DNA from 3 places in the Caldanaerobius fijiensis DSM 17918 genome. Region 1 is predicted to be linked to each of the others. Evidence: riboswitches for the same ligand, from Rfam matches in the RefSeq annotation. Region 1 holds a riboswitch; each other region holds the start of a gene.
What was found. Region 1 has a riboswitch for S-adenosylmethionine ahead of BUB87_RS03665 (homoserine dehydrogenase). Riboswitches for the same ligand answer to the same signal wherever they lie in the genome.

Region 1 (3,262 bases):
CCAAGCCGCTGCCTTACCCATCATTAATTTATCCTGTCTTATAGTAGTAAGAGGTGGTGTAAATATTTTAGCTGATCTTATGTCGTCAAATCCTATTATTGATATATCCTCAGGTACCTTCAAGCCATGCCCTTTTAGAGCATTAATAACTCCATAAGCCATATTGTCACCTCCTGCTACTATTATGGCTGATGGTGTACTACCTCTTTTAAGCATTTCATTTATTACAGTATAACCACTTTCTTCACTAAAATCACCATTACATATCCAATCTTTCACAATCTCAATATTATTTTTCTTCATAGCAGATATAAATCCTTTATAACGTTCCCTTGCAACATACATATCTGTTCTCCCATTTATCAATCCAATTTTTCGATGACCTAATTCATAAAGATAATCTACCGCCTTTGCAATACCTCCATAGTTATCAGATGTCACATATCCACATTTCTTACCATTTATGGGAATATCTATGCCTATACATGGTATTTCTTTTTCTATTAATTCTTTTATATATGGATCATCCTCTTTAAATCCGATAATTAAAATTCCATTCAAATTATATTGCTCACAGTAACTAACATATGAGATATTTTCATTTTTTATTTTATAGAGGTTTAAAAAAAGAATATTATAGCCACTTTCCTCTACCGTATGTTTAAAACTCATGATTATTTCACTAAAAAACTCATTTTCGTAGTCATTCCAGACATCGTAAAGCAGCCCTATCAGCCAGGATTTCTTGGTACAGAGCACCCGTGCAATCTGGTTAGGTTGATAATTAAAACGTTTTATTACACTCCATACCTTTTCTCTTGTTTCTTTGCTTATATCTTCATAACCATTTATAACTTTAGATACTGTAGAAACTGAAACACCCGCTTCCTTGGCAATCGTCTTTATATTCAATATAAATCCCCCTTCGAGCAAACGATATCTTACTGCTTTATAATTATTATACTATATATGAAAGCAACAAGAAACAAAAAAAATAAAGGTATTGTATACCTTTATTTTCTCTACAAGGCAACAGTTGTGAAACTATTTTTGTATTCTGTTTTATCAACAGATATTTTTCGGATAAATCTATAATCATTTATAACATCCAAAATATCAGATAATACCGCATCTCCTGTAGGCATCTGTCCAGCGCCATACCCCACAAACAGCTGTTGTCCAAAGCCATCGCCTTTTACTAAAACCGCATTTTCAACGCCGCTTACCCTGCTAAAAATACTGTTAGCATCAAAGAGTTTGGGTCCAACTCCAGCAGTTATTTTGTCGCCTTCTTTCTTAGCCCATGCATATAATTTTATTTTACAGCCATTCCTTTCTGCTTCTTCCACATCATCTCTGGAGATGTTTGCTATTCCCTCCACCTCCATATCTTTAACATCCATTTCAGCACCAAATATTTCTCTGATAAGTATTTTTAACTTAAACATCGAATCGTATCCAAGCACATCATAAGAAGGATCAGCTTCTGCATATCCTAATCGTTGTGCCTCTTTTAATGCAGTATAATAATCCCACTTATTATCGCTCATTTGCGTAAGTATAAAATTACACGTGCCATTTAATATTCCTCCTATATAATAAATATCGTCGGTCACAGTAAACTGTTTTATCTGCCTTATTATAGGTATAGCACCTGCAACAGTCGCTTCGTATTTCAGAGAAACCCCATGGCTCTCAGCTAGCTTCAAAAGTTCCAGTCCATGTTTTGCCATCAGTTCTTTGTTGGCAGTCACTACATCTTTGCCATTTATAATCGCCTTTTCAATGTACTCTTTGGCAGGGTGTACCCCTCCCATCACCTCAACAATTATATCTATATTTTTATCCAGCAAAATATCCTCAGGGTTCGTTGTCAACAAACTTTTTTCAAATAATACATTCCTTTGTTTTTGAGGATTCCTTACCAATATTTTTTTTATTGATACATCAAAACCTGTCCTTTTCTTTATTTTCTCTCGCCTTAATTCTAACAGCTTATACACGCCCGTACCTACTGTTCCAAACCCTAACAATCCTATTTCTATATGCATATAAGCACCCCCCGAAACTTGTGATTGCGCGATTTTTGGCTAAAAAAAGCTCTCTTCGATGATGAAGAGAGCTTTTTATAAAAAAAGCCGTCCTCTCATCTCTCAGGTTTCACCTGCAGGATTTAGCACCAGACGCACTTAATGTGCCGGCTGCCGGGTTTCATCGGGCCAGTCCCTCCACCACTCTCGATAAGAGTCGCTTACATTATTCACTTATTATTTACTTATTTGTCTATAAGTATAATGCAATTGCCCTTAGATGTCAATAAAAAACTTTTAATTGTATCTTATCTTTTACATCTTTATTCACTAAGTATTTTGGCCAGTAGCCAAGCAATACGTCAACAACTCCCTGCGCTGCTTTTGTTCGTAACTCAACTTCTGCTTCTTCAGAATACCACGCAACATGAGGAGTAATAATAACATTATCCATAGTCAACAGAGGATTATCTCGTGGAGTAGGTTCTTCTTCCAACACGTCTAAACCTGCTCCAGCTATTCGCCCTTCTTTTAAAACTTTAATTAAAGCTTCCTCATCAATAACAGGTCCTCTTGCTGTATTGATTATGAATGCACTTGGCTTCATTAAACTCAATTCTTTTTCTCCAATCATATGATAAGTTTGTTTAGTTAAAGGAGCATGTACCGATACAAAATCAGATTTTGCCATCAATTCTTCCAATTCAACCAGTTTAGCCCCGTAAGCTTCTGCATCCGTCGAAGTAATGTAAGGATCGTAAACCAATAGGCTAAAACCAATAGCTTTCGCTTTCTGAGCTAATGCCCGTGGAATACGGCCAAATCCCACAATGCCGAGTACTTTTCCTCTTGACCGATTAATAGGCTTGCTTATTTTATAATCCCATCTGCCATTTTTTACACTGTTGTTTAACAAAACCACCTTGCGAGCACATGCTAGCAGTAAAGCTAAAGCATGATCTGAAACTTCGTCCACACAATAATCAGGGACGTTAACTACACAAATACCTTTATCTGTAGCAGCTTCCATATCAATAGTGTTTACGCCAACACCATAGCGACCAATTACTCTACATTTCACTAATGCCTCAATAACACGTCGCGTAATTTGAGCATACTGATTTAACAGTCCATCCGCGTCTTTACATGCTGAAATCAATTCATCTTCTGTACGACATTGTGCAGGTATCAGTTTGATACCCGCCTTCTTTAACACCTCTTCCTCGTATCTT
Region 2 (3,262 bases), on a different contig from region 1:
TTTATTTGTTATTTATATTAGAGAAAGCCTTTAACAATTCAATAGGTAAAGGAAATAGTATTGTAGAATTTTTTTCTGCTGCGATTTCTGGCAGTGTCTGCAGGTATCTTAACTGCAGGGCAGCTGGCTCCTTAGAAATAAGTTGTGCTGCTTCTAGCAGTTTTTGCGCCGCCTGATATTCACCATCTGCTGATATGATTTTGGCCCTCCTTTCTCTTTCTGCTTCTGCCTGCTTTGCCATGGCTCTTTTCATTGTATCAGGCAATTCTATGCTTTTTATTTCTACTGCGGTCACCTTGATGCCCCATGGATCTGTGTCTTTGTCCAGCAGTTCTCGCAGTTTTTCATTGAGCTCAGCTCTTTTCGTGAGCATTTCATCCAGCTCATGCTGACCGAGGATAGACCTTAATATCGTTTGTGCCAGGAGAGTGGTGCTCTGTGTATAATTTACAACCTTTGTAGTTGCAAGGATAGGATCGGATACATTAAAATATACTACTGCATCAACCATAATAGGAACATTGTCTTTTGTGATGATTTCCTGCTTTGCCACATCAATTGTGAGAGTTCTTAAGTCGACTTTCCATACTCTATCAATACCAAAGGGGAAGATGACATTGAGACCCGGTTGCAATAAGCCGCTGAGCCTTCCGAACCTGAATAAAACCCCTCTCTGGTATTCTGCTATGATTGAAACCATTCCAGGAAGCAATATGAGTGGTATTATAGTCAGGACTATGGAAGGTGCTATATATAGCAGACTTTCGATAGAACTCCATCCTCTTAACACGACAATATCTATGACTCCCCAGATCAAAAACGATACCAGCATAAAATAAAAATTGGCGTAAATCTTGCGCGATAATGCTATGGCCATCCAGACAATCCACCACACAGCTTCAATTAAAAAGATTATCGCAAATATAGTTACTACTGGATATGAATTCATAAAATTTCCCTCCTATCTTAATTTAACAACTTTTATAAATATTATAATCAAATTTACTAAGAAAAACAAACTGTTTTTTCCAGTCAAAAATTTATTATTGCATAAACTCAGTATATATGTTATAATTTCCTTAATTTAAAAATAAAACAGCATAAAAAACCTCTTATCAAGAGTGGTGGAGGGACTGGCCCGATGAAGCCCGGCAACCGGCACATAGGTGCGACTGGTGCCAATTCCTGCAAAACGAAGAGTTTTGAGAGATGAGAGGGTAAGGTAGAAAATGCCCTCTTCATGCAGAAGAGGTTTTTTTATGCCCACATTATAAATTGAAGGAGGAATTTTTTATGAGATTTGATACGCTGGCATTGCACGCGGGACAACAACCAGACCCAACTACGGGTTCCAGGAGTGTACCTATTTATCAGACTACCTCATATGTATTTAAGAGCACGGAACACGCAGCAAACCTCTTTGGGTTGAAAGAAGAGGGCAATATTTATACCAGGATAATGAATCCAACCGTAGATGTCTTTGAAAAGCGTATGGCGGCTTTAGAGGGAGGCGTAGGTGCCTTAGCTACTTCATCAGGCATGGCCGCAATTACTCTTGCTATAATGAACATAGCATCGGCGGGAGACGAAATCATATCGTCGACAAATCTTTACGGAGGTACCCATACGCTGTTTGCAAATACACTTCCTAAATATGGTATAAAGACAATATTTGTAGATCCTGAAAATCCTGAGGGCTTTAAAGAAGCCATAACCGAAAAGACAAAAGCCATTTATGCGGAAATTATCGGAAATCCTAAAATAGATGTATTTGACATTGAAACTTATGCGAAGATCGCCCATGACCATGGCCTTCCCCTTATAATAGACAATACCTTTGCAACCCCGTATTTATGCAGGCCCTTTGAATTCGGAGCAGATATCGTCGTACACTCTGCTACAAAATTCATAGGAGGGCATGGCACATCCATAGGGGGCGTTATCGTAGATTCAGGTAATTTCCACTGGGACAATGGAAAATTTCCCGGGCTGGTAGAACCCGATGAAAGCTACCATGGCGTAAGCTATGTGAGAGATTTCGGTAAAAGCGCTTATATAGTAAAAGCTCGTGTGCAGCTCATGAGAGATATGGGGGCATGCATCAGTCCGTTTAACGCATTCTTATTGCTTCAGGGCCTTGAAACCCTGTCGTTGAGGGTGCAAAGGCACTGCGATAATGCTCAAAAGGTGGCTGAATACCTCAGTAAAAGCCCTTATGTAACCTGGGTGAATTATCCGGGCTTGCCTGACAATAAGTACCACAGGCTGGCTAAAAAATATCTTCCAAAGGGATGTGGCTCTATACTCACTTTTGGAATCAAAGGTGGATTGGAAGCTGGCAAGAGGTTTATCGAGAACGTTAAGCTGTTCTCTCATTTAGCCAATGTAGGAGATGCAAAATCCCTTGTTATACACCCGGCCAGCACTACTCACCAACAGCTAACAGAAGAAGAACAGCTGTCATCGGGTGTAACGGCAGACATGGTAAGGCTGTCTATCGGAATAGAAGATGTGGAAGATATAATCGAAGATCTGGATCAGGCTTTAAAGGCGTCTCAGGGGTGATGCCGGTGATTGTTGAAAAAAAGTATCTTCACCTATCAAAAGATGAGGTTACATTTACAACGGAGAGCGGTTATACATTTGATGAACTTACTATAGCATATGAGGTTTACGGCGAGCCCGATATATATAAAAACAACGTTGTGCTGGTTTTACACGCACTGTCAGGCGACAGCCATGCTGCTGGAAAGTACAGAGAAGACGATAAAAAAGCCGGTTGGTGGGATGGCCTTATAGGGCCGGGAAAGTACATTGACACAAATGAGTATTGCGTCATATGCTCCAATGTCCTGGGTGGTTGCCAGGGCACTACTGGACCTTCATCGATCAATCCCAGGACGGGTAAGCCCTATGCCGCAGATTTCCCGAAAATAAACATAAGGGATATGGTGAGGGTTCAAAAGATATTGCTGGATAAGTTGGGGATATCCCATTTGAGAGCAGTTATAGGTGGCTCCATGGGTGGAATGCAGGCGTTAGAGTGGGCTGTCACATATCCAACTATGATGGATAAGACCATAGTTATAGCAGCGACGCCTGCGCTGTCGCCTTTCAACATAGCTTTTAATTATCTTGGGTTATCAGCGATACTAAATGACCCCAACTGGAATGGCGGTTATTATTATGAGAGCGGGCTTAAACCTGACAAGGGTCTTTCATTGGCTAGAATGATAGGCATGATAACGTATAAAAGCGATGA
Region 3 (3,262 bases), on a different contig from region 1:
AGATTAGTGAAACAATTTAGCATAGAAGACAAAAACATCTTTAACGAATTTTTTAGAAAGTATCCTCCACAAAATTCCGAATACACTTTCACAAACCTTTACATGTGGAATCATTATTATAACCTTTATTATGAAATCATCAACGATTGCCTTTGTCTTATCTCTCAAAGGGACAACATTACTGCTATTCTGCCGCCGATAGGTGATGAATTAAATATAATAAGGGCTTTTGAGGTGTTATATAAAAGATATAAAGACGAGGGTTCAAATACATTGTTGGAGAGATTCCCAGAAAAGCTGGCTAAAAAAATAAGCGAAATATTCTGTATAGAAATGGAGCTTGATGAAGATAATAGCGACTACGTGTACAATACCAGTGACCTCATAAACCTCTCCGGCCGTAAATATCATGCCAAAAAGAACCACGTAAACCGTTTTAAAAAACTATATAACTATAGTATCGAAACTCTAAACGAAACCAATATCATGGAATGTCTGTATTTTACGGAAAAATGGCTTCAGGATAAAGATATTCAAGAAAATCCTGGTCTTCTAGATGAATTCCAATCTATTAAGACCTTTTTTGAAAGCTATCGATATTTTGACGTAAAGGGTATTGTTATACGGATTGGAGGAAAGGTGGAAGCATATACCTTCGGCGAACTACTAAATCCCGAAACTGCTGTGATACATATTGAAAAGGCAAATCCGGATATACCAGACCTCTATGCATTTATAAATCAATGCTTTGCAGAAAAGGTATGGTCGCACATACCTTATATTAACCGAGAGCAAGATATGGGTATACCCGGTTTAAGAAGAGCCAAACAATCCTACCATCCAGTAAAAATGGTTTACAAGTATAAAGGGCAGATATAATTTCTGTCCTTTTCTTTTATAAGATTGTTATAACCAAACATCTCGTATAAAATAGTCTCGGCGGCCTTTAAATGCTTGTACACTGTATCGGTAGAATTATAGCATTTTATAGATATACCATTACACAAAATAAGGTCCTGTTCCTTAAACTCCTTCATATTCACACAGCAATAGTTAATATAGCCGGTCGTTTCTCCACCGGTCCCACTTTGCCTTAATTTCAAAGGCATCATTATTATATCTTTTCTAAAAGGTACTGGAAGATATAACTTTTTCCCTAATATTCTGCTACATTCTTCTCTTAAAGCATCCAGATCCACAGCAAAATACCACGCCATATATTTTAGAACATATTTAACCTTTCTTGGTACATCATATTTATTTCCAGAAATATCTATCAACACGACAGAAGCTCTGCTATTAAACAACTTAGGTATTATTGCACATATCTGATCGGCCTTTATAGGAATATTTAACACCTTTTACCACCTCAAATATATTATATATCGAACTTATGTTCGTGTCAACTGTCCTTTCGATAACAATTAAAAATAATAAAAATTATGTTGACATATTAAACATTTTTTAATATACTTGTTGCATAAATCAATAATGCAAACTCTTATCGAGAGCGGTGGAGGGACTGGCCCGATGAAACCCGGCAACCGGCATCAGGCACGGTGCTAAATCCAGCAGGGTTATCCCTGAAAGATGAGAGAGGAACACACCTCTTTCAAGAGAGGTTTTTTTGTTGTAAATAAAGATGTAAAAAAGACGGAGGAGTAAAATGATAAAAATACAAAATTTATCAAAGATATACGATGCTGGAGGTCAAAAAGTAATAGCATTAGACAATATCAATTTGACCATCAAAGATGGCAGTATATTTGGGATCATTGGTTTAAGCGGTGCTGGTAAATCTTCTTTAGTAAGATGTATAAACAGGCTTGAAGAACCCACTAGCGGCCGCATATACATCGATGATATAGATATTACTTCTCTGGATAAAAAAAGCTTAAGAGAAGCCCGCAAAAAAATCGGCATGATCTTCCAGCACTTTAACCTGCTGTCAAATGCCACCGTCTTTGAAAATGTAGCTTTTCCTCTTATGATAGCAGGTTATCCGAAAAAAAAGATAAAAGAAAGGGTATATGAGCTGCTGCGGCTAGTAGATCTGGAAGAAAAGTCCCAGGCCTATCCCTCACAGCTAAGCGGCGGGCAAAAGCAAAGGGTCGGTATAGCAAGGGCATTGGCCAACCATCCTCGAATTCTCCTGAGTGATGAAGCTACCTCAGCACTGGATCCCAAGACCACCAAGTCTATTCTCCATTTGCTAAAGGATATAAATAGAAAATTTGGCATCACAATTGTAATAATCACACATGAAATGGACGTCATAAAAGAGATATGCGATGAAGTGGCTGTTATTGAAAATGGAAAAATAATTGAACAGGCCAGCGTAGTGGATTTATTTACCAATCCATCAGCAGATACTACCAGGACTTTTATCGAAGATATAACGGAGAGTTTACCTGAAAGTATAAAAATCAGTAGTAAGCCCGATGAAAAATTTGTAAAAATAAGTTTTAGGGGATCTATCACCAGTGAACCTGTCATCTCCAGGATGATAAAAAAATTTGATGTGGACGTAAATATAATCAAAGGTAGCGTAGACAATGTCAGAGATATATCTATAGGCAAACTTCTCATAAGTATTACAGGTAATCCTGATAACATCTTGCACTCCATTGAATACTTAAAGGAAACCGGCTTGAAAGTAGAGGTGTTAACAAATGAGCTTGTTGACAGATGAACTCGTAAATTTATATAATATCATAGCTCCATCCTTGCTCCAGACCATTTACATGGTATTTTTCTCTACGCTCTTTTCTGTCCTTATAGGAGCACCATTGGGAATTATCTTAGTAATAACACGTGAAGGAAATATATGGGAGAAACCTCGCTTGAACAACATACTGGGGTTCATTATAAACATGGCAAGATCTGTTCCTTTCATTATCCTCATGATTGCCATATTCCCGCTTTCCAGATTGATCGTAGGTACTACCATTGGGACTACAGCCGCTATTGTTCCCTTGGCTTTATCAGCGACGCCTTTCGTAGCAAGGGTAATAGAAAATTCATTGCTGGAAGTAGATTGGGGCATCATAGAAGCTTCTCTATCCATGGGCGCATCAATACCCCAAATCATATTTAAAGTACTGCTCCCCGAAGCGAGATCTTCACTGGTTCTCGGAATTACCCTTACAATAATAAACATCATAGGCTATTCAGCCATGGCCGGTGCCATCGGCGGTGGGGGATTGGGCGATCTTGCTATAAGGTACGGTTACATGAGGTTTCAGACTGATGTATTGATTGC

Region 2: it holds a riboswitch for S-adenosylmethionine, as region 1 does, so the genes downstream of both, BUB87_RS11205 (homocysteine synthase) here and BUB87_RS03665 (homoserine dehydrogenase) in region 1, are expected to answer to the same signal.
Region 3: it holds a riboswitch for S-adenosylmethionine, as region 1 does, so the genes downstream of both, BUB87_RS07745 (methionine ABC transporter ATP-binding protein) here and BUB87_RS03665 (homoserine dehydrogenase) in region 1, are expected to answer to the same signal.

The regions. Positions count from the first base shown of each region.
Region 1 covers NZ_FQVH01000005.1:48,764-52,025, reverse strand. The annotation lists gene BUB87_RS03670 (LacI family DNA-binding transcriptional regulator) at 1-912, opposite strand, end outside; gene BUB87_RS03665 (homoserine dehydrogenase) at 1,023-2,051, opposite strand; SAM riboswitch class I at 2,144-2,247, opposite strand; gene BUB87_RS03660 (C-terminal binding protein) at 2,314-3,262, opposite strand, start outside.
Region 2 covers NZ_FQVH01000033.1:9,775-13,036, forward strand. The annotation lists gene BUB87_RS11200 (slipin family protein) at 2-949, opposite strand; SAM riboswitch class I at 1,110-1,216, shown strand; gene BUB87_RS11205 (homocysteine synthase) at 1,294-2,565, shown strand; gene metX (homoserine O-acetyltransferase MetX) at 2,571-3,262, shown strand, end outside.
Region 3 covers NZ_FQVH01000016.1:28,413-31,674, reverse strand. The annotation lists gene BUB87_RS07755 (DUF2156 domain-containing protein) at 7-879, shown strand; gene BUB87_RS07750 (hypothetical protein) at 855-1,358, opposite strand; SAM riboswitch class I at 1,499-1,597, shown strand; gene BUB87_RS07745 (methionine ABC transporter ATP-binding protein) at 1,667-2,692, shown strand; gene BUB87_RS07740 (methionine ABC transporter permease) at 2,673-3,262, shown strand, end outside.